Regions from separate parts of the Stenotrophomonas sp. YJH_SMC_17 genome, predicted to be linked through region 1. Evidence: riboswitches for the same ligand, from Rfam matches in the RefSeq annotation. Region 1 holds a riboswitch; the other holds the start of a gene.
The links. A riboswitch is a leader RNA that binds a small molecule or an ion and turns the genes downstream of it on or off. The one in region 1 is predicted to bind thiamine pyrophosphate.

Region 1 (11,364 bases):
GGTAGACCTCTGCACCTGCGGCGCGGAATTCGGCGGACTTCTCCTTCATGCCGGCCTCGGCGTAGTCACGCACATCCTGGGTGATCTTCATCGAGCAGAAGTGCGGGCCGCACATCGAGCAGAAGTGGGCCAGCTTGTGCGCATCCTTCGGCAGTGTCTCGTCGTGGAATTCCTTGGCCTTCTCCGGATCCAGCCCAAGATGGAACTGGTCCTCCCAGCGGAACTCGAAGCGCGCCTTGCTCAGCGCGTTGTCGCGCACCTGCGCGCCCGGGTGTCCTTTGGCCAGGTCCGCCGCGTGCGCGGCAATGCGGTAGGCCATGATGCCGTCGCGCACATCCTGGCGATTGGGCAGGCCGAGGTGCTCCTTCGGCGTCACGTAGCAGAGCATGGCCGTGCCAAACCAACCGATCATCGCCGCACCGATCGCGCTGGTGATGTGGTCGTAGCCCGGCGCGATGTCGGTGGTCAGTGGCCCCAGCGTGTAGAACGGCGCTTCGCCACACTCACGCAACTGCTTGTCCATGTTCTCCTTGATCAGCTGCATCGGCACGTGGCCAGGGCCTTCGATCATGGTCTGCACATCATGCGTCCAGGCAATCTTCGTCAGCTCACCCAGCGTTTCCAGCTCACCGAACTGCGCGGCGTCGTTGGCATCGGCAATGCAGCCCGGACGCAGGCCATCTCCCAGCGAGAAGGTCACGTCGTAGGCCTTCATGATTTCGCAGATCTCTTCAAAATGCGTGTAGAGGAAGTTCTCCTTGTGGTGCGCCAGGCACCACTTGGCCATGATCGAACCGCCACGGCTGACGATGCCCGTGACCCGCTTGGCGGTGAGTGGCACGTAACGCAGCAGCACGCCGGCATGGATGGTGAAGTAGTCCACGCCCTGCTCGGCCTGTTCGATCAGCGTGTCGCGGAAGATCTCCCAGGTCAGCGCTTCGGCGCGGCCATCGACCTTCTCCAGCGCCTGGTAGATCGGCACCGTACCGATCGCCACCGGCGAGTTGCGGATGATCCACTCGCGCGTTTCGTGGATGTGCTTGCCGGTGGACAGGTCCATCACCGTGTCACCACCCCAGCGGATCGCCCACACCAGCTTTTCCACTTCCTCGGCAATGCCCGAGGACACCGCACTGTTGCCGATGTTGGCGTTGATCTTGGTGAGGAAGTTGCGGCCGATGATCATCGGCTCGCTTTCCGGATGGTTGATGTTGTTCGGCAGCACCGCACGGCCGCGGGCGATCTCGTCCCGCACGAACTCGGGCGTGATGATCTTCTGGATCGACGCGCCGAACGCTTCACCCGGATGCTGCTGCAGCAGGCCCGCATCGCGGATCGCGTCCAGCCGCTGGTTCTCGCGGATGGCGACGAATTCCATTTCCGGGGTGATGATGCCGCGCCGCGCATAGTGCATCTGGGTGACGTTGGCGCCGGCACGCGCACGTCGCGGCAGGGTACGCGCGGGGAAGCGCACGGCATCGAGCTTCGGGTCGTGTTCGCGATCGCGCCCGAACGAAGAGCTGAGGCCATCGAGCTGTTCGGTGTCCCCGCGTTCCTCGATCCACGCACGGCGCACTGCCGGCAGGCCCGCGGAAAGATCGATGCGGGCCTGCGGATCGGTGTACGCGCCCGAGGTGTCGTAGACGGTGACCGGTGCATTCTCTTCGCCGCCGAACAGCGTGGGCGTGCGGGTCAGCGCGATCTCGCGCATCGGCACCTGCAGGTCCGGGCGCGAGCCGGGCACATGGATCTTGCGCGAACCGGGAATGGGCCGGGTCACGGATTCGGAGAGTTGCTGGGCCTGTTGCTGCAGGGCGGAGAGCTGAGCGTTCATCGGGCATCGTCCAGGAGGGTCAGGGACGAAGCGGCGGCGCACGGCACCCGCGCACGGACGGTCCTTGGGCGGAGTCCGGGCACGGCTGCATTGCAAAGCTTCCCTACGCCGGTATGAGCCGGATCAGGTTCCAAGGGACTGTCTCAACCGTGGCCGGATGGCCGCGGTACCCCCGCTTCTTGCTGCGCATTAGAGCATAGACCGCCCGCCTACGGGGTCGGATCCGCTTTCCTGCAGAAAGCGGATCTGACCCCAAACCGCATTCGTTAACGGAACCATGACGTCGCGTTCAGTAAGGTGCACGTCCGTAGCGCTGCCGCGACCGATGCTTCCTTCGCCGCCGACGCGGCCCTTGCCCGGTTCGCGCTGCATGCCGCCGGCCCCTCGCTGCAAGCTCTGCTCGCTCCCCTCAATCCCCTTGATCGGAGAAGCTCCTTCATGGTGTTTCGCGTTTCCATCGCACTGGTTCTGCTGCTGGTGCTGCTGGCCGGCATCGCGCCCGGCCCCTTCAATACCGTGGTGCAGTCCATGCTGGCGGAGGTCATCCGCAGTGTCGGCTGGCTGTACCTGCTGGTGGTGTTCCTGGCCCTGGTGTTCCTGATGTACTTGTCCTTCGGCCGCTTCGGCAACCTGCGCATCGGTGGCGAAGATGCCGAGCCCGAATTCTCGCGTGCCAGCTGGATGTCGATGCTGTTTGCCGCCGGCATGGGCATCGGTCTGGTGTTCTGGGGCGCGGCCGAGCCGATCTCGCATTTCAGCAAGCCACCGGAAGGACTGGCACCGCAAAGCATGGACGCCGCGCGCGCCTCGATGCGCTACGCGTTCTTCCACTGGGGCCTGCACCCATGGGCGATCTATGCGCTGATCGGTCTGGCGATGGCCTGGTTCCAGTTCAACCGCAATGGCCGCGGCCTGGTCAGTGACATGCTGCAGCCGATCATCGGCCGCCACCATCGCGGCTGGATCGGGCGCGTGGTCAATATTGCCGCGGTGGTTGCCACCGCGATCGGTGTCGCCACCACGCTCGGCTTCGGCACCATCCAGATTGCCGCCGGTATCGAACGCGTCTTCAGCGTGCAGGCCACCGTCGCAGTGCAGATGATCATCATTGCCGTTGCCTTCGTGCTGTACATGGCCTCCACCGCCAGTGGCGTGGAACGCGGAGTGAAATGGCTGTCCAATTTCAACCTGGCATTGGCCGCGCTGCTTGCGGCGACCCTGCTGGTGCTGGGGCCGACCGGATTCATCTTCGATACGTTCACTACCACGCTGGGTTCCTACCTCAACCAGCTGGTGACGATGAGCCTGCGCATGTCACCGTTCTCCGGCAGCACGTGGGTGGCGGACTGGACGATCTTCTACTGGGCCTGGTGGATCTCGTGGGCACCGTTCGTGGGATCGTTCATCGCGCGCATCTCGCGTGGCCGCAGCGTGCGCGAGTTCGTGATCGGCGTAGTGCTCGCCCCGACGCTGCTGGGCTTCCTCTGGTTCGCGGTGTTCGGCGGCACCGCGCTGTGGGCACAGATCTTCGGCCACGCCGACCTGGTGCAGGCGCTGGGCAATGGCTATGAGACGGTGCTGTTCACCCTGTTCGACAGCATGCCGCTGCCGCTGTTGCTGTCGTGCATCGCGCTGGTACTGCTGATGATCTTCTTCGTGACCTCGGCCGATTCAGCGGTACTGGTGCTGGCCAGCATGTCCACCGACGAGGCCGGCGATCCACCGTTGAAGCGCAAGCTGGCCTGGGGTATCGCGGTGGCCCTGATCGCAGCCGCCCTGCTGCTGGCGGGTGGACTGGATGCGCTGCAGGGGATGATCACGATCGCGGCATTGCCGTTCGCGTTGCTGATGGTGCTGGTGATGGTGTCGCTGCACCGGGTGCTGGACCAGGAATACACGCGCGAGCGGCGGCAGGCGCAGCGCCAGCGGCACATGATCGATGCGTGGATCGCGCGCGAGATGGCGGCGCAGGAGGAGACCCAGGCCGAGGCCGCACGCGCGCACGATCAGGATTGAGGGTGTTTTGCAGCCTGCGGCTGCACTGCTTTTTTCAAGCAACGGCAACGTCTAAACCGGCTCTGGGATGCTGAGGGTTTGGCGGGGCGGTGTGGGTGGGCAGGACACGCCGTGAACCCATCCTTGGGGGCTCGATGGCGCCATCCATGGCGCCAACGGTCCTGCCCACCCACACCGCCCCACGCCCGACAGATTTTCGGTGACGGTTGGTTTTCCACGCTTTGCGGGGAAGATGTGTATCGGAAAACAAGAAGGGGTCGGATCCGTTTTCCTGCGGAAAACGGATCCGACCCCAACCCAAAGCCCGCGGCTGTTGCCGTTGCCTTTGCTCTTGCTCTTCTTTTTCTTTTCCTGCGGTGACGGACACGGAAACTGTCCGTGGCCGGGCGGGTGGGTTGGCTGGGGGCGTGAGCCGCATGGATGCGGCGACCGAGCCTACAGGGACGTATTCACGGCGTCCCCCAGACAATCCACCCGCCCGGCCAAGCCAAGCATCGCTGAACCATCACCGCAGAGGGGGCTGCGCCCGGTGGCCGGGAACCCTCAATACCCCGCCGCCTGCCCGTCCTTGCGACTCTCCGAAGCTCCGTAATAAACCCCGCTCTCGGGGTCGCGCATGATCGCCTGGTACCCGCCATAAGGCCCATCGGCGAACACGATGCGATGCCCCTTGCGCATCAGCGCACGCACCGTCTCATACGGGAAGCCGGTTTCCAGATTCACTTCGCCACCGTCGGTCATTGCCGTCGCCTGCCCGGTCGGCTCGGTGGAACCTTCATGCTGGATGCGCGGTGCGTCGCCGGCCTCCTGCAGGTTCATCCCGAAGTCCACCAGGTTCATCACGATCTGCGCATGGCCCTGCGGCTGCATCGCCCCCCCCATCACGCCGAAGCTGGCGTACGGCTTGCCGCCCTTGGTGATGAACGCCGGGATGATGGTCTGGAACGGGCGCTTGCCCGGTGCGTAGCCGTTGGGATGGTTCTTCTGCAGCACGAACATCTCGCCGCGGTCCTGCAGGATGAAACCCAGTCCCGGCGGTGCCATGCCACTGCCCATGCCACGGTAGTTGGACTGGATCAGCGAGACCATCATGCCGTCGGCATCGGCCACGGTCATGTAGATCGTGTCGCCCTCCTCCAGCTGCTTCGGCGTACCCGGCTGTACTTCCTTCAACGCCTTGTCCATCGAGATCAGCGCGCGGCGCTGCGCGGCGTATTCCTTGGAAATCAGTTTCTGCACCGGTGCCGGCTGGAACGCCATGTCAGCATAGAAACGCGCACGGTCGGCGAAGGCCAGCTTCTTCGCTTCGACGAACAGGTGCACATGTTCGGGTGAGCCGAATGGAATCTTCGAGAAGTCGTAGCCTTCCAGTACGTTGAGGATCTGCAGCGCGGCAATGCCCTGGCTGTTCGGCGGCAGTTCCCACACATCGTAGCCACGGTAGTTGCTGCTGACCGGTTCGACCCACTCGCCGAGGTGGTCGGCCATGTCCTGGTAGCTCAGGTAGCCGCCGTTGGCCTTGAAGTAATCGCCGATGGTGTGGGCGATCTCGCCCTTGTAGAACGCATCGCGGCCGCCATCTGCAATCTTCTGCAGGGTGCTGGCCAGGTTCGGGTTCTTCCACATCTCGCCCTTGCGCGGGGCGTGGCCGTTGATCGTGAACTGCTCCTTGAAGCCCGGGTACTGCGAGAGCTTCGGCACCGAGCGGTCCCAGTAGTAAGCAATCACCTCGGCGACCGGGTGGCCTTCACGGGCATAGCGGATGGCGGGCGCCAGGTTGTCGGCCATCGGCTTGCGGCCGAAACGCTCGTGCAGCGCGAACCAGCCATCGACCGCGCCCGGCACCGACACCGGCAGCGGACCGGTGGCCGGGATGTCCTTCAGGCCGCGGCGCTGGAACTCGGCCAGGGTGAGCGACTTCGGCGAGCGGCCCGAGCCGTTGTAGCCGTAGAGCTTCTGTGTCTTCGGATCCCAGACGATGGCGAACAGGTCGCCGCCGATGCCGTTGCCGGTCGGTTCCATCAGGCCGAGCGCGGCGTTGGCGGCAATCGCCGCGTCCACTGCCGAACCGCCGCCTTTCATCACATCGAGCGCGATCTGGGTGGCCAGCGGCTGCGAGGTCGCGGCCATCGCGTGCGGGGCGATCACCTCCGAACGGGTGGCGAAGGTGTGGCCGGTGATGCGGTCGGCGGCGAAGGACAGTGCAGGCACGGCAGCGAGCACGGCGGCAGCGAGCAGGGAACGGGCAAGGCGTCGGGACACGGTCGGGTTCCGATGGAAGGGTGGTTCCCCGATCTTCGCCGCTGCGGCCTTCACGCGGTATCGGGCAGAGGTCATGGGCCATGCCCGGCGAGCGAACCGGTAGAGATACCCTCATTCCCGCGCAAAAAACGCGCTGAAAAGAGTGAATTCGGGTTCACCGAAACACTTTCAGCAGCAACCATCCTTGTGCCACAAGCGATTGCGCTGGATGCAGCGGAAACCGATAAAAAATCTGCCGCCAGGGTTGACACCGCCGAAATGGCTGTGTTTCTCTCGATCACATGTTGCATCACAACACGCCACCGCGAACCCACATCGAAGCCGCCGACACCGGCGCCGCCTCGCTGCGTTCGATTCTTGTGCTCGTACTTATTACCCAGCCAACAGGTGCGGGACGAGCCAGCGTGTAAGCAACAAATACACCGGAACTCATCAAAACCCGCACCCGCCCCGGTGCGGGTTTTTTCATTTCAGGACCTGGTTTCAGACGCAACCACCATGCACACCGCCACCTTCAAAACCCGGACCCACACCACCACGGCACCCCGTGGCGGGTGTCCGTGTGCGATGCATGGCGCCTCCCCCACCGCTTTCCCCTGACCGGCCGGCACGTCACCTCGACGACCGGCCGTTCTTTTTTCTTCCCACCGCAAGGAACCTCCCCCATGAGCACCAACGACCTGCCCCAGACCAAGATCGCCGTCATCGGCTACGGCAGCCAGGGCCGCGCCCACGCACTGAACCTGCGCGAATCCGGTTTCGACGTGGTGGTAGGCCTGCGCCCGGGCGGCCCCACCGAGGTCAAGGCGCAGGCCGATGGCTTCACCGTCAAGGCCCCTGCCGATGCAGTGAAGGATGCCGACCTGGTCGCCGTGCTGACCCCGGACATGGTGCAGAAGAAGCTGTACGACGACGTGCTGGCGCCGAACATGAAGCAGGGTGCGGTGCTGTTGTTCGCGCACGGCCTGAACGTTCATTTCGACATGATCAAGCCGCGCGACGACCTCGACGTGGTGCTGGTTGCACCGAAGGGCCCTGGCGCGCTGGTGCGCCGCGAGTATGAAATCGGCCGCGGCGTGCCGTGCATCTGGGCGGTCTACCAGGACAAGAGCGGCAAGGCCGCCGACTACGCCCTGGCCTATGCCGGTGGCCTCGGCGGTGCCCGCGCCAACCTGATCCAGACCACCTTCAAGGAAGAGACCGAGACCGATCTGTTCGGCGAGCAGGCCGTGCTGTGCGGCGGTGCCTCGGCGCTGGTGCAGGCCGGTTTCGAGACCCTGGTCGAAGCCGGTTACCAGCCAGAGATCGCCTACTACGAAGTGCTGCACGAACTGAAGCTGATCGTGGACCTGTTCTACGAAGGCGGCATCTCGCGCATGCTGGAATTCATCTCCGAGACCGCCCAGTACGGTGACTACGTCAGCGGCCCGCGCGTGATCGACGCCGGCACCAAGGAGCGCATGAAGGAGGTCCTGAAGGACATCCAGGACGGCACCTTCACTAAGAACTGGGTGGCCGAGTACGAAGCGGGCCTGCCGAACTACAACAAGTTCAAGCAGGCCGACCTGGAACACCCGATCGAGAAGGTAGGCAAGGAACTGCGCGCCAAGATGGTCTGGTTGCAAGGTCAAGCCGCGTAACAACGCGGCATCCCCACCCGCTCTGCAAGGTTCCCCCATGAACTCTCCCACACACCGCAGCGCGCCGCCCAACGGCGCGCGCTGGCTGACCCAGGCGCTGGAGGCCGAAGGTGTCCGCACGCTGTTCGGCTATCCCGGCGGCACCATCATGCCGTTCTACGACGCGCTGGTGGATTCGTCGCTGAAGCACATCCTGGTGCGCCACGAGCAGGGCGCAGCACTGGCGGCCAATGGCTTCGCCCGCGCCAGCGGCCAGGTCGGCGTCTGCGTGGCCACCTCCGGCCCGGGCGCGTCGAACCTGGTCACCGGCATTGCCGATGCCATGCTGGATTCGGTGCCGATGGTCTGCATCACCGGCCAGGTCGGCACGCCGCTGCTGGGCACCGACGCCTTCCAGGAGCTGGATGTGTTCGGCCTGACGATGCCGATCGTCAAGCATAGCTGGCTGGTGCGCAGCGTCGATGATCTGCCGCGCGTGGTGGCCGATGCCTTCCGCATCGCCCGCGAGGGCCGCCCCGGCCCGGTGCTGATCGACCTGCCCAAGGACGTGCAGCTGGCCGATGCCAGCCATCTGCCGGTGCACCTGCCGAGCAGCGTCGAACCACCGCCGGCACCGGCCGACGCGGCCATCGCCGAGGCCATTGCGGCGCTGGCGGCAGCAGAGAAGCCGGTGGTCTACGCCGGTGGCGGCATCGCGCTGGGTGACGCGGTGCAGGACCTGCGCGACTTCGTCGAAGCCAGCGCGATTCCCACAGTGATGACCCTGCGTGGACTGGGGGCCCTGCCGGCCAACCACCCGCAGTCGCTGGGCATGCTGGGCATGCACGGCACCCGCGCGGCCAACATGGCCGTGCAGGAAAGCGACCTGCTGCTGGTGCTGGGCGCGCGCTTTGATGACCGTGCCACCGGCAAGCTGGCGGAGTTCGCGCCGTTCGCCCGCGTGGTCCACATCGACGCCGACGCCTACGAGATCTCCAAGCTGCGCAGCGCCGATGTCGCGGTGCCGGGCAATGTCAGCCATGCCATCCGCGCCCTGCGTGCGGCCTTCCCCTCCCCCCAGGCCCACCAGGACGCATGGCGCAAGCGCTGCGCCCAGCATCGTGATCGCTTCGCGGCCCGCTACGACGCACCCGGCCAGCACATCTACGCGCCGGCCCTGCTGAAGCGTCTGAGCGAACTGGCGCCGGCCGATGCGGTGATCGCCTGCGACGTTGGCCAGCACCAGATGTGGGTGGCGCAGCACTGCCGCTTCAACCACCCACGCAACCACCTGACCAGTGGCGCGCTGGGCACCATGGGCTTCGGCCTGCCGGCTGCGATGGGCGCGCAGTTCGCCTGCCCCGACCGTACCGTGGTGCTGGTCTCCGGCGATGGCAGCTTCATGATGAACGTGCAGGAGCTGGCCACCATCGCCCGCTGTCGCCTGCCGGTGAAAATCGTGCTGCTGGACAACAGTTCGCTGGGCATGGTGCGGCAGTGGCAGGAACTGTTCTTCGCCGAGCGCTACAGCGAGATCGACCTGTCCGACAACCCGGACTTCGTGGCCCTGGCCAAGGTGTTCGGCATCGCCGCCACCCGCATCGACGCGCGTGATGACGTCGAGGGTGGACTGGCCGCGCTGCTGGCCGAACCGGGCCCGGCACTGCTGCACGTGGCCATCGATGCACGCGCCAACGTGTGGCCGCTGGTGCCGCCCAACACCGCCAACAGCACGATGCTGGAAAGCAACCCCGCCCATGCCCGCCAGGAGACCCCCAATGCACTACCGGCTTGACCTGGTGCTGCACCCGGCCGAAGGCGCGCTGCTGCGCGTGATCGGCATGGCCGAGCGTCGCGGCTTCGCGCCGCGCGCGATCAGCGGCGCGCCGGTGGCCGCCGACGATGGCCGCTGGCACCTGCAGCTGGTGGTGGATGGCCAGCGCCCGGCGGAAACGCTGTGCCGGCAGATCGAGAAGATCTACGACTGCGTGTCCGTGCAGGTCACCGCCGTGGAAGGAGTATCGCCATGAACACCCGTACCGTAGCGACCACGGTGCCGGTACGGAGGCGTCTTCTTCGGCGCCCGTGCCCGCATGCGGCGCTCGACCGCAGCGCGCTGGTGGCCCATGCCGGCCGCTGATGCCAGCCAGGAAAGCGATGTCGGCGACGTAAGCGTCGCCGACGTCCTGGCCGCGCAGGCCCGCCTGCGCCGCTTCCTGCCGCCGACCCCGCTGCACCATGCCGAGCGTTTCGGCACCTGGCTGAAGCTGGAGAACCTGCAGCGCACCGGTTCCTACAAGGTACGCGGCGCATTGAACGCTCTGCTGGCCGGCCGCGAGCGCGGCGACAGCCGGCCGGTGATCTGCGCATCGGCCGGCAACCACGCCCAAGGCGTGGCCTGGGCAGCCTACCGTCTGGACGTGCCGGCCATCACGGTGATGCCGCATGGCGCGCCGGCGACCAAGATCGCAGGCGTCGCCCACTGGGGCGCCACCGTGCGCCAGCACGGCAACAGCTACGACGAGGCCTACGCCTTCGCGGTTGAACTGGCGCAGCGCCACGGCTACCGCTTCCTGTCCGCGTTCGATGATGCCGACGTGATCGCCGGCCAGGGCACGGTCGGCATCGAGCTGGCCGCGCATGCCCCTGACGTGGTGATCGTGCCGATCGGCGGCGGTGGTCTGGCCTCCGGCGTGGCCCTGGCGCTGAAATCACAGGGCGTGCGCGTGGTTGGTGCACAGGTGGAAGGCGTTGACTCGATGGCGCGCGCGATCCGTGGCGATGTCCGTGAGATCGCCCCCGTCGCCTCGCTGGCCGATGGCGTGCGGGTGAAGATCCCCGGCTTCCTGACCCGCCGCCTGTGCACCTCGCTGCTGGACGACGTGGTGATCGTGCGCGAAGCCGAGCTGCGCGAAACCCTGGTGCGGCTGGCGCTGGAAGAACACATCATCGCCGAGGGCGCCGGCGCGCTGGCGCTGGCGGCCGGCCGCCGCGTCGCCGGCCGCCGCAAGTGCGCGGTGGTGTCCGGCGGCAACATCGACGCCGGCGTGCTGGCCGGCCTGCTCACCGACATCCGGCCGCGCCCGCCACGCAAACCGCGGCGACGGCGCAGCGAAACACCCCGCTCGCCTGCCAAGGCCACCGCGCCGCCCTCCCCCACCTCTTCCCCTTCCCACCTGCAAGCCGCAACGCCCGCTGTCGAGGAGATTTCCCTGTGACCACCATCGAACGAATTACCACCCCGCGCATCCGCATCTTCGACACCACCCTGCGTGACGGCGAGCAGTCCCCCGGCTGCAGCATGAGCCCGCCGCAGAAGCTGGTGATGGCGCGTGCGCTGGACGAACTGGGCGTGGACATCATCGAGACCGGCTTCCCGGCCAGCTCACAGTCCGACCGCGAGGCAATGGCACTGATCGGCCGCGAACTGCGCCGCCCGAGCCTGAGCCTGGCGGTGCTGTCGCGCTGCCTGCAGGCCGACATTGAAACTTCCGCACGTGCGCTGGAAGCGGCTGCCAATCCACGCTTGCATGTGTTCCTGTCGACCAGCCCGCTGCACCGCGAGCACAAGCTGCGCATGACCCGCGAGCAGGTACTGGAGTCGGTACGCAAGCACGTAGCACTGGCGCGTTC
Region 2 (11,364 bases), on a different contig from region 1:
CTGCTCAGCAACATCCGCGTTCTTCCCCAGCTCCATCAGGGAGCTTCATCCTGGAGTTCAATTGTCGCCGATCCAGCTGACCATCGAGAAGCCGTCTATGGCCGGATTGTTGATCTTCAGCGCGTCTACTCAACCCACGTGAAATATCGGCAGTCGTCATAGGCGACCGCGATTCGACGAGCAGCGTCGACAAGCACTTGCAGATCCGGTTTGAATTACTGCGGGTTCCTCTGTCGTGGAGCGTGATCAACACCATCGGCCTCCCTCGCGGCGACCGCACTGTGATGGCCCAGGATGCGAAGGCCACCAGATGCCACGACAAAGACTCTCTCTTTGGAGAATTGATCCAATCGTCTGCACGGGTCGTTGGTCCAGCAGTTCATGCAATCTTCTTGAACCGTGTGCCCATCGCTAGCGGTGGGATAGGGAGTTCCCTGAACGGGAGCCTTATTTATATACCAGTCAGTTCAATATTCAGGATCGATTAGACCCCCTAACGGATAATTCACACCTGTCGACCGCCTCCTCTCTCTCCCCCTCCCGGGAGGCGGTTGACGAAACCAAAATAATTAAAGGTGTGTCCCGATGAACAAGAATTCGCTGCTCGCCCTGGGTCTTCTGGCTGCTCTGCCGTTCGCTGCATCGGCGACCGATGGCCTGTCGTACAACTACGTTGAAGGCGGCTACGTGAACACCGATGCCAAGGGCGGCGACGCCGATGGCTGGAAGGTGAAGGGTTCCGTGGCGGTGCACCCGAACTTCCACGTCTTTGGCGACTACAGCGCCCAGGAGACCGACATTTTCAAGAATGACGTCGACCAGTGGCGCCTGGGTGTCGGCTACAACTACGGCATCGCACCGAACACCGACCTGGTGGCCCGTGTTGCGTACCAGAAGTACGACGAAAAGCGTGGCCTGGACTTCAACGGCTACTCCACCGAAGTGGGCGTGCGCACCGCGTTCAACCCGTACGTGGAAGGCTACGTGATGGCCGGCTACGAAGATTTCAGCAAGAAGCACGGCTACAACCCGGACGGCGAGTTCTACGGCCGCGTGGGCGCCACCGCCAAGTTCAACCAGAACTGGGGCCTGAGTGGCGAAGTGAAGCTGGCCAAGGCCGGCGACCGCGAGTGGTTCGTGGGCCCGCGCTTCACCTGGTAACAAACGCCTGTCGTTAGTGCGTGTTGTGCTGGCGTGTGACTCTCTCTCTCTCCCACACGCCAACCGAAGCCCGGCCTCGCGCCGGGCTTCACTTTTATGGGTCGTGTGGCGCCACAATGCGGCATGGGCGACCCTTCCTCTCTCGCAGGTACCGGCACGGCCTACCAGGAGCATCCGGCGCCTGCGCCGCTGCGTGGCCATTTTGGCCAGCTGTGGCAGAGCCAGCTTCCTGCCGATGCCGACGGGCACATCACCGTGCTGCCTGATGGTTGCGTGGATATCCTCTGGCGCGACGGTGCGCTGTTCGTTGTCGGCCCCGATCGCGTTGCAGCGCATCCTGCGCTGGCACCGGGTGCGCAGGTACTCGGCGCGCGCTTCCGCCCTGGCCAGGCGCTGGCGGCGCTGGGCCTGCCCTTGGCCGACATCATCGGCCAGGCCGTGCCGCTGGTGGATCTGAAAGGCACGTGGGCGCTGAAGGCTGCCGCCTCCATCGGCGATACCGCGCCTGCACAACGCCTGCATCGGATGGCGCACTGCCTGCAGCAGCACATGGAAGCCGCCGCGCTCGACACCCCGGCGCAGCGTGCGCATGCATTGTTCCAGGCACTTGCCCGAGGTGATGCCACGCTGGATGAGCTGCCGGCACGCTTGAACCTGAGCCCACGCAGCCTGAGGCGCCTGAGCCAGTCGCAGTTCGGCTATGGGGCGAAGACGCTGGAGCGGATCCTGCGCCTGCAACGTTTCCTGCGCCAGAGTCGCGCGTTGCCACGGCATCCGTTGGCGATGCTGGCTGCCGAGGCCGGCTATGCCGACCAGGCCCATCTCAGCCGCGAGGCGCGCGAGCTGGCCGGCATGACCGCCAGCGAACTGCGCCTGGAATGGGGGTAATGATGGCCGTTTCGTTCAAGACCTCGATGCCGCGCTGATGGAAGCTGGAGCTCCCACCACGGAGCCACGCCATGAATCCTGCCGCGCCCCACGATGCCGAACGCCGCATCGACAACATTGAATTCAACGTCGCTGACATCGCGCGCAGCAAACGCTTCTACGGCGAGGTGTTCGGCTGGCACTTCACCGACTACGGGCCGGCCTACACCGAGTTCGACGATGGTCGCCTGAAGGGCGGCTTTGTGTCTGACGCACCAGTGCGTGCACACGGGGGGCCGTTGGTGATCCTGTACTGCGCAGACCTTGCCGATGCCCAGCAGCGCGTGCTCGCCGCCGGTGGCGAGGTGGTGCAGGCAGTATTCGCGTTTCCCGGAGGCCGCCGCTTCCATTTCCGCGATCTGGATGGCTACGAACTGGCAGTCTGGAGTGATGCGGGCTGACACCTTCGCGCCTTCTAACGGTGGACGGAACAAGAACCGCTCCGTCGCCGGTCAGGTGGTTCCGCTATGATCGCCCGCACATCGCCACGCGCGATGCGCCCGCCTCAAGCCAGCAGGAACCGCCGTGAACTCCCAGCCCGCACCGATCACCGCCCTCAACCACACGCTCGACAACGAGCCACAGCAGATCACCGCGCCGCTCACCCATTCGGCGGCGTTCCTGGTGCTGAAGGTGAAGGATGACGAGGCCTCGATCGCGAAGGCACGCGAGGTGCTCGCCAGCACCGACGACCTGATCAAGAACACCGCCATCCGCGAGATCGAGCGGACCTTCACCTGCAACGTGGCCATTGGTCATCGCGTGTGGCAGCCGCTGGTCGGCACCACGCCGCCGCGCGAACTGCACCCGTTCCGCGAGATCAAGGGCGCCACCCACACCGCCGTGTCCACGCCGGGTGACCTGCTGTACCACATCCGTGCACGCACCATGGACCTGATCGTGGCGTTCGAGCGCAACCTGCTGATGGCCTTTGGTGACGCGGTGGAAACGGTCGATGATGTCGCCGGTTTCCGCTACTTCGATGGCCGCGACCTGCTCGACTTCGTCGATGGCACCGCCAATCCGGAAGGGCTGTCGCTGCCGGAAGCCACCATCGTGGGCGATGAGGACCCGGACCACGCCGGCGGCAGCTACGTGGTGGTGCAGAAGTACCTGCACAATCTTGATGCGTGGCGCGCACAGAAGACCGAGGCGCAGGAAGCCATCATCGGCCGCACCAAGCACGACAACATCGAACTGGACGATGCGCCGGCCGATGCGCAGAAGTCGCACAAGACGCTGTGCACCATCGAGGATGCCGACGGCGAGCACGAGATCCTGCGTGACAACATGCCGTTCGCCAACCCGGGCTGCGGCGAGTACGGCACCTACTTCATCGGCTACACGCGCCGGCTGTGGGTGATCGAGAAGATGCTCGAGCGCATGTTCATCGGCAATCCCGCGCCGCTGCACGACCGCATCCTCGATTTCTCCACCGCCACCACCGGCGTGACCTTCTTCGCGCCCTCGCGCAAAGTGCTGGCCGACCTCGGCGATTGATCGCGCCGGGCCATCACGGCCCGCCATCTGCCTGTCATCTATGGCGCCGACCATGGCGCGCTGGATGGGAGTGCAGGAGGCAGGCGATGGCCATGACTGGGAACGGGACCAACGTGCGGCGCTGGTGGCGGCCGTTGGCCGCGTTGTTCGGCGCATTGGCACTGGGGAGTGCCTCGGTGTCCGCACAGGAAGCGCCTGCGCACTGGATGGCCTATGCCGCTGCGGTAGGGGGCCAGCTGCAGCAGCGCCTGCAGCAGGAGCAGGACCCGCAGGCGCAGCGCGTGGTGGAGTGGCTGCGGGCACACCCGGATACACCTGCGCCGCTACCGGTGAGCCTGTGGATTGCGGCGGACGGTCGCATTTCGAAGCTGGAGTTCGACAGCCTGGGTGACCGCCAGGTGGATGCGGACCTGCGCGCGACCCTGCAGGCGGCGCCGTTGCAGGCCGCACCGCCGGCGGACATGCGCCAGCCGCTGCGGTTGGGCCTTGTGCTAACCCAGTAGATCCACGCCATGCGTGGATATGCCTGGTAGATGCCGACCTTGGTCAGCAGGCGCGCGCCAACCCAGGTTGGCGACTGCCGGCGCCCAGCCCGGCCATCCGCATCAACGCACCGGCGCCACCTGCGGTTCACGTGCGGCCGCGCTCCACGCGCGCAGGCCGAACACGGCCAACCCGAGGAAGAACACGTACAGCGCAGCAGTCACGTGCAGCGACTTGAACAGGTACGCGCCCACGTAGACCACGTCCACCGCGATCCACACCCACCAGCACGCCACATGCCGCCGCGCCTGCCACCACTGACCGACCAGGCTCAGTGCGGTCAGCATCGCGTCCAGCCACGGCAGCGCTGCATCGGTGAAGGTGTGCATGCCAGCGCCCAGCGCCACGCCACCGCACAGGCCGATGGCCAGGTCGCGCAGCAGCGTGCCGCGCGCCAGCGGCACGATGCGGATGCTGCCCTCATCGGCGGCGTGCTGGCGCCAGTTGAGCCAGCCGTAGACAAGGAAGCCACCGAAGGCGACCTGCAGCAGGGTGTCCGAGTACAGCTTGGCCTCGGCGAACACCAGCCCGTACAGCGTCACCGACAGCAGGCCCACCGGCCACGCCGCCAGCCGGCGCCGGGCCATCAGCCAGACGCCGAGGATGCTGCACAGCGCGGCGGTCCACTCCAGCATCACGCCGCTCACAGCGCGAACGTCACCGACAGGCGCGCCTGTCGCGGTGCGCCGGGGAACAGGTAGTAGTCACCGCCGCTGCTGCCGGTATCGCGCCAGTAGAAGCGGTTGAACACGTTGTCCACCGACAGGTTCCAGGTCACCGCACGCTCGTGCAGGCGATGCTGGAAACGCAGGCCGGCGTCGAACACCGAGTAGTCCGGTGCACGCACGCCGCCGTCGGCGCGGGCCACGTTGGCACCGGCATAGCGCCAGCCACCGGTCACGTCCAGGCCCTGCACGAACGGCAGCGCATAGGCCACGTGCACACTGGCCCGCACCTTCGGCACGTTCACCAGCTGATGGCCTTCATAGGTGGGCGTGCCGGTATCGCGAGCGCGCGCCTGCAGCACGCTGGCACTGGCCACGATCTGCAATGCGTCCGTCAGCTGGCCGTTGGCGGTCAGCTCCAGGCCGGTGTGGGTCTGCGTGCCTTCTTCGACGAAGGTGTAGCCGACGTCGCTGTTGTCCGGCTTTGCGTACTGGTACGGCTGCGAAATGCGGAACACCGCCGCGCCCAGGGTCAGCGCTTCGACCGGCACGTACTTCACGCCCACTTCCAGCTGCCGCGACTGCACCGACGGCAGGAAGGTGTCGGCATTGCTGGTCCAGAACGGTGCTTCCTGGCCCAGCGAAATGCCGCGCACGTAGCTGGCGTAGGCATTGAGCTGGTCGGTGGCCTTCCACACCACCGCAGTCTGCGGCAGGAAGCGCGAAAGGCGGCTGTGCCGCTGCGGGACGCCACGCTTGTCGTAGGCGCGCTCGTCGAGGCGCACGAAGCGGCCACCGGCCAGCCACTGCCAGTCATCGCCGAAGCTCATCCGGTCCAGCGCGAAGAACGCGGTCTGGCGGCTGTCCAGGCGGCGTGCGGACGGGCCGGGCATCTTGGGCGACGGTTCGAACACCGGCACCGGTGCGTCGTGGATGTTGCTGGTGCCCACGTACTCGTTGACGCTGGGGCGCTTGTCCACGGTGCGAAGGAAGTAGTCGGCACCGACGGTCAGCTGGTGGCCGACGCTGCCGGTCTCGAAGCGGCCACGCAGTTCGGCACGCGCCTGCTGGTTGCGGCGGGTGTCATCCGGGCTGCGGTAGTCGTAGATGTCGTAGTCGCCGTTGGGCGCGAAGTAGTTGCCCGGCACGCTGCCATCGGCGCATTGCGTGGCGTAGTAGCAGCCGTAGGCGAAGGCGACGTTGTCATCGATCACCGAGCGGCTGTGGCCGACCGAGACACGCGACTGCCAGGCGTCGCTGAAATCGTAGGTGTGCAGGGCGGTGATGTTGGTGCTGGCGATGTCCACCGGACGCTGCCATGGCTGGTAGCCGAGCAGAAGTTCGCGGTCGACGCCGCGCGGCAGGTCACGCGCGCCCAGCAGCTGGTAGCCGGACACCGAACGCTGCGCGCTGGTCTGGTAGTTGGCATCCACTTCCAGCTTGCCGCGCTCGCCGATCAGCCAGTCGGCCGCCAGCGAGTAGAAGTTGCGGCGGCCATCGGCGTGCTCGACATAGGCGTTGCTGGAATCCCACGCGGCGTTCAGGCGCAGACCGAAGCGCGGGGTGATCCAGTGGCCGATATCGACGGCGACATAGCGCGAGCCCTCCGAATCGGTGCCGAGCGTGGCGGTGCGCACTTCGGCCGGGCGCTTGCCGATGTAGTTGATGATGCCGCCGGGCGCCATCACGCCTGCGGCAAGGCCGGCTTCACCCTTGAGGATCTCCACCGACTGCACGTTCTCCAGCGCCAGGCGCTGTTCGCCGGCGATGGACAGGCCGTTGAAGCGGTAGCCGGTGGCGGTGTCCAGTGCGAAGCCACGGATGGCGATGTTCTGGTAGTAACCCACCGGCGCATACGCATCACCGAGCGAGGCATCGTTGCTGGCCAGTTCGGACAGCGAACGCACCTGGCGGCGATCGAGGTAATCGCGCTCGAGCACGTTCACCGACGCCGGCGTGTCCTTCCAGCTGCCGCCACCGAAGGCATTCACGCGCGCGGTATCGGCCTTCGGTTTGCCGGCCTGCACGCGCACTGCTGCCAGCTCGGTCGGCGAGCGTTCGGCGCCGGTGGCAGCCGCATCGGGGGACGCCTCGGCCTCGCTGGCGTGCAGCGGCAGCGCGGTGCAGAGGGCGAGGGAGAGCAGGGTGGGGCGCAGGCAGCGGTTCATTCGGTTCGTCTTCGGACAACAAGGGAGACGAAGCGACGGCGCGCAGGTGCACCGGCCCAGGATGGGGGTGTGGCTGCGGCTCAAAGCTCCCTACGCCGGTGCAAACCGGATCAGGTTCCAAGGGACTCTCTCAGCCTGGCAGATCCAGGCACCCCCGCTTCAGGTGACCATTTCACTACAAATGGTACGGATTTGCGAGCCGGTGCCCTTCAGGCTGCGGGGTCAGATCCCTTTCCTGCGGAAAGGGATCTGACCCCGACGGTGCGACCCCGACGGTGCGTCAACCGGGTCACGCTGCGGCGTGCAGGGCCTGCAGCAGGGCCTGCCCCGGCGCGCTGTGGAACCACGCGGGATGCCCCAGCATGAACGGCTGCCAGGCCACGTCCGCGTTCGCGGTGGAGCCAGTGATGCCTTCGAAGTACTCCACTTCGGACAGCGCGAAGTCGAAATGGACCATCGGCAGCAGGTCGGCCAGCAGATGCACGCGCGCACCCGACAGCGGCAGCACTTCGCGATAGCCATCAAGCAACGCCAGCGCAATGTCGATGCGCACCGCATCCCTGCCGCGCTCCAGTTCCAGCCACGCCACCGCGTTGCGCTCGATTGCCGTGGCAAGATCGAACAGTGCGCTGGTGGGCGAGGCCAGGCCGAAATCCAGCACGGTGCTGATCTGCCCGTCGCGCCACAGCAGGTTGGACACATGCCAGTCGTTGTGGGCCCACAGCCGCGGCTCGTCGCGCAGGCGCGTGGCCAGGCCGGCATGCCACGGCAACACGTCACGCTGCAGCTGCGCTTCCCAAGGGATGCGTGCGAGGTAACGGGACAGCCCCGGCCGTGCGGGCAGGTCGGCCTTGATCGCCGCGATCGGATCGTCGGCGCGGATCAGATCGTCGCGCGCGACCAGCAGATGAGTACTGCGCTGGGGCGCGTGGTAGCTGGCGGCGGCACGGTGCAGCCGCGCGAGCATGCGGCCGGCCTGGCGGGCCTGTGCGACGTCGGTCAGCAGCGACCACGACACGGCGTCGCGGTAGACGTCTTCGCCCACGCCGACGGCATGCAGTTCAAAGGTCCATTCGCCGTGCTCGACAGCAGTGCATCCATCCGTCGCCGTCAGCACCTCCACCACCGGTACGCCCTCTGCGGCGAGATGGGCGATGAAGTGGTGTTCTTCTTCCAGGCAGGCCGCACTGCGCACGCTGTGGTGGTGGCGTTTGATGAATACCTCCCCATCCACGCCGTCGACGATGGCGGCGGCCGACAGCGGTCGGGGGCTGTGCCAGCGCGGTTGGCTGTGCTCGCCCAGCTGCGGGTAACGCCGGCGCAGCCACGCGATGTCCGCCGCGCTGATCGGTGGCCAGTCGGCAGCGACCTCGTCGTTGTTGAGGCCCTGCACGCGGTGGGAGGAAGAGGTCATGCCGCAGCCCGAGTGGGAAAAGTCACATCCAAGGCTGCGCATTCAACGCCATGCCCGCGGCCAACGCAAACGGGCGGGTCATCGACCCGCCCGTCCGTGCATCCGGATCGGCAATGGCGCCGCGCCGCTTACCAGCCGCGATGGCGGCCGCGGTCGTTGTAGTAACGGTTGTCGTAGTAGCGCTCGCGCTGCCAGCGACGGTTGTCACCACGGTCGTAGTATCCGCTGCGGTAGTAGCCACGATCGTAGCGGCGGTCGTAACGGTTGTCGTAGTAGCGGTTGTCGTAGTAACGGCGGTCGCGACGGTCGGACGTGGTCAGGTTGCCGATCGCACCACCGGCCACGGCGCCACCGACGGTGGCTGCAGGGTCGCCGTTGGAGAGCAGGTTGCCGGCCACGCCGCCGACCACGGCGCCGACCAGGGTGCGCTTGTCCTTCCTCGACATCGCGCTGGCATCGCTGACCACGGCAACACCGGCCACCAGTGCCAGGGCCATTGCCAGACCACGGAAGCTGAGTGTGGAAGTACTGAGCATGTTCGTTCTCCTGTGAGGTGCATGCCACGCTGGGCAGGGAGGGCGCGGGCGCCCCGGCTGCCGTGGAGACCACGCTGACGTTCCAACATTGCCGGAACATTGCCTTGCCCACCGGGCGGCTTGCGCATTCATCTAGCGGCAGGCGGCATGAAGCGAGGCTGAAAGCGGGCCCGGCCGCTCAGCTGGCAGATAGGGAAAAGGCCACGCGGACGTGGCCGTCCCTTGTCTCCCAAGGCATTGGCGGGGTCAGACCCCCATGGCCTTCTGCGCCTGCCGGGCCTGCTCCTGCTGGGCATCCTGCGGCTGGTGCAGCACGTTCGGGGCGCCCTGCACCGCGCCACTGCTGACGGCCAGGCTCTGCTCGCTGGCGGCGCGCGTTTCCACCGCCACGCGGCTGGCTGCGGGATCGCCTATCGTGCCCTGCACGGCGAACAGGCGCTCGCCGTTCGGGCTGGGCACCACCGAGTCGATGCGCTGCAGGCCGGCGGCATGCGCCTCCTTGGTCAGGGCCGCTGCGGCGCTTTCCAGCGCGTGGCGATCCCTGAAGGTACCGGCCGGCAGCCGCTCCAGCCCTTCGGTGGCCTGCAGGTACATCGGATTGCGCGGGTGCCGTTCGTCGTTCAGCAGTGGGCGCTCGCGGGCTTCGCGGATCGCCTCCAGGGTCTTCGCGCCGACGATGCCGTCGGCGACCAGCCCGTTGTCCTTCTGCAGCTGGCGCACCGCCGCGTCGGTGTTGCGGCCGAAGCGGCCATCCTCGACCAGCGGCTTGCCGTCGGCACCGACGTAGCCGAGGTGGCCCAGCTGCTCCTGGACCGTGCGCACGCCCTCGCTGTGCGCGCCCTGCTTGTACAGTTCGGCGTGCGGCGTGGCAGCGGCCTTGTGCTCGGCCGCAGGCGTGCCCTGGGTCTGCTCGTGCGACTGGGTGCGGTTTTCCAGCAGGTCGCGCGCCTTGGACAGCGGATCGGAGGCGTACAGCTTCCAGTTCGGGTGCTCCTTCACCTGCTTGAGGTAGTCCTCCACCGGCATCGTGTGCACGCCCTTGCTGCCGGTGGACTGGCTGATCAGCAGCTTGTCGGTGTTGGGGTCGCGCACCACCATCACGATGTGGTCGATGCCGTTCCAGTGCTCGTGGCGGGTCCTGGCCGTATCCAGGCCGATGATCATGCCTTCCTTCAGCGCATCGGGCTTCAGGATCGCGTCGCGGTCAAGCAGCACGCCGGACTGGTCGAACGCCTTGCGTACGATGCCACCGGAACCCAGGTTGCCCAGGTCGATGCGGTCGGCCTTGCTGAACACTGCATGCCCGGCCTTCTGGTTGATCTCGTCCATGGTGCGGTTCTGCAGGGTGCCGACCCAACCGGAACAGTCGATGTAGCCCTGCTCCACGTTCTTGCCGGTCTTGCCCGGTACGTACAGCGCGTGGCCCGGAATATTGATGGCGTACTTGACGTGGTCATACTTCACGCCGGCCTCGTAGGCCGCCTGCAGTTCGATGCCCGGCTTCGGCGCGGCTGCAGCGGTTGCGGTCGCCGCCAGCGTGGCAGCACCGGCCGCCACGGCGGCGCTGGCCGCTGCCGGAGTCTGGGCCTGGCCCGACGTCACCGTCTGTGGCGCGATGTTCTTCTCCGGAATGCTGATCGCCGCGTACTTGTGGATGTAGTAGCTGGAGAAGGTGCGCGCCAGGTCGCCATCATTCATGCCGCGCATCTCGGCCAGGGTGTGGCCGGTCAGCGCCCTGGCATCGGAACCGATCTGGTTGAGCACGTTGCGGCGCATGTTGATCTCTTCGCCATGGCCGTTGCGCACCACGCCAAAGGTGCCAGTGGCGATCGCGGTCTGCACCGAGCCATAGCCGGCGCTGCCCTGCTGGTGGGCCAAGTACAGGTCCAGACCGGTCGGCGCCGCCCCGCCGGACAGGTACGGGTTGCCGGTGCGCTCGTTGCGGCGTGCCATCGAGTCCAGGTTGTCCTGGTACATCTGCGCGGCCGCTTCGGTATTGCGGGTCGGGTCGAACTCGTGGCCGGTCAGGTGATACTGGCGCGCGGAACCGGGCACGAACTGGAACAGGCCCTTGGCGCCGGACGAGATGTTGTGGGCGCGCTCATTGAAAGTGCCGCCGGTCTCGATGTGCGCGAAGCGCATGAAATCATCGACGGGAATGCCCTTGTGCCGGGCGACCTGCTCGACGATGTCCAGGACTTCCTTTCTGCTGTAGTCATGCTGTGCCATGACGTCTTCCTCGGGGTTGATGGAGCGGCCGATGCCGCGATTCGCCAACCGGACTCATCCATGAGTCAAGAACATGTCGGTCAACAGGTAACCCGCGTGTGCGGGTGGCAATCAGGGCGCGACGTACTGCTGGGTCGCGCTGTTGAAGGTGTAGTGCACGGCGTCACCGGCACCCAGCGCACGGGTCTTGCCCGGTGCGTCGATGGTGGTTCCCTTGAAGG

Region 2: another riboswitch for thiamine pyrophosphate. It lies ahead of AC5P8Z_RS14560 (TonB-dependent receptor); the one in region 1 lies ahead of thiC (phosphomethylpyrimidine synthase ThiC).

Annotation. Positions count from the first base shown of each region.
Region 1 covers NZ_JCAFUU010000003.1:555,198-566,561, reverse strand. Annotated here, with positions in the region: gene thiC (phosphomethylpyrimidine synthase ThiC) at 1-1,834, opposite strand, end outside; TPP riboswitch at 1,917-2,018, opposite strand; gene AC5P8Z_RS12285 (BCCT family transporter) at 2,273-3,850, shown strand; gene ggt (gamma-glutamyltransferase) at 4,394-6,112, opposite strand; gene ilvC (ketol-acid reductoisomerase) at 6,778-7,752, shown strand; gene ilvG (acetolactate synthase 2 catalytic subunit) at 7,790-9,526, shown strand; gene AC5P8Z_RS12265 (ACT domain-containing protein) at 9,510-9,761, shown strand; gene AC5P8Z_RS12260 (threonine dehydratase) at 9,858-10,949, shown strand; gene AC5P8Z_RS12255 (2-isopropylmalate synthase) at 10,946-11,364, shown strand, end outside.
Region 2 covers NZ_JCAFUU010000005.1:21,057-32,420, reverse strand. Annotated here, with positions in the region: gene AC5P8Z_RS14590 (OmpO family porin) at 586-1,161, shown strand; gene AC5P8Z_RS14585 (helix-turn-helix transcriptional regulator) at 1,285-2,049, shown strand; gene AC5P8Z_RS14580 (VOC family protein) at 2,121-2,489, shown strand; gene AC5P8Z_RS14575 (Dyp-type peroxidase) at 2,614-3,588, shown strand; gene AC5P8Z_RS14570 (hypothetical protein) at 3,675-4,091, shown strand; gene pnuC (nicotinamide riboside transporter PnuC) at 4,194-4,766, opposite strand; gene AC5P8Z_RS14560 (TonB-dependent receptor) at 4,775-6,964, opposite strand; TPP riboswitch at 7,035-7,130, opposite strand; gene AC5P8Z_RS14555 (phosphotransferase enzyme family protein) at 7,254-8,378, opposite strand; gene AC5P8Z_RS14550 (glycine zipper 2TM domain-containing protein) at 8,507-8,914, opposite strand; gene AC5P8Z_RS14545 (XVIPCD domain-containing protein) at 9,161-11,143, opposite strand; gene AC5P8Z_RS14540 (hypothetical protein) at 11,255-11,364, opposite strand, start outside.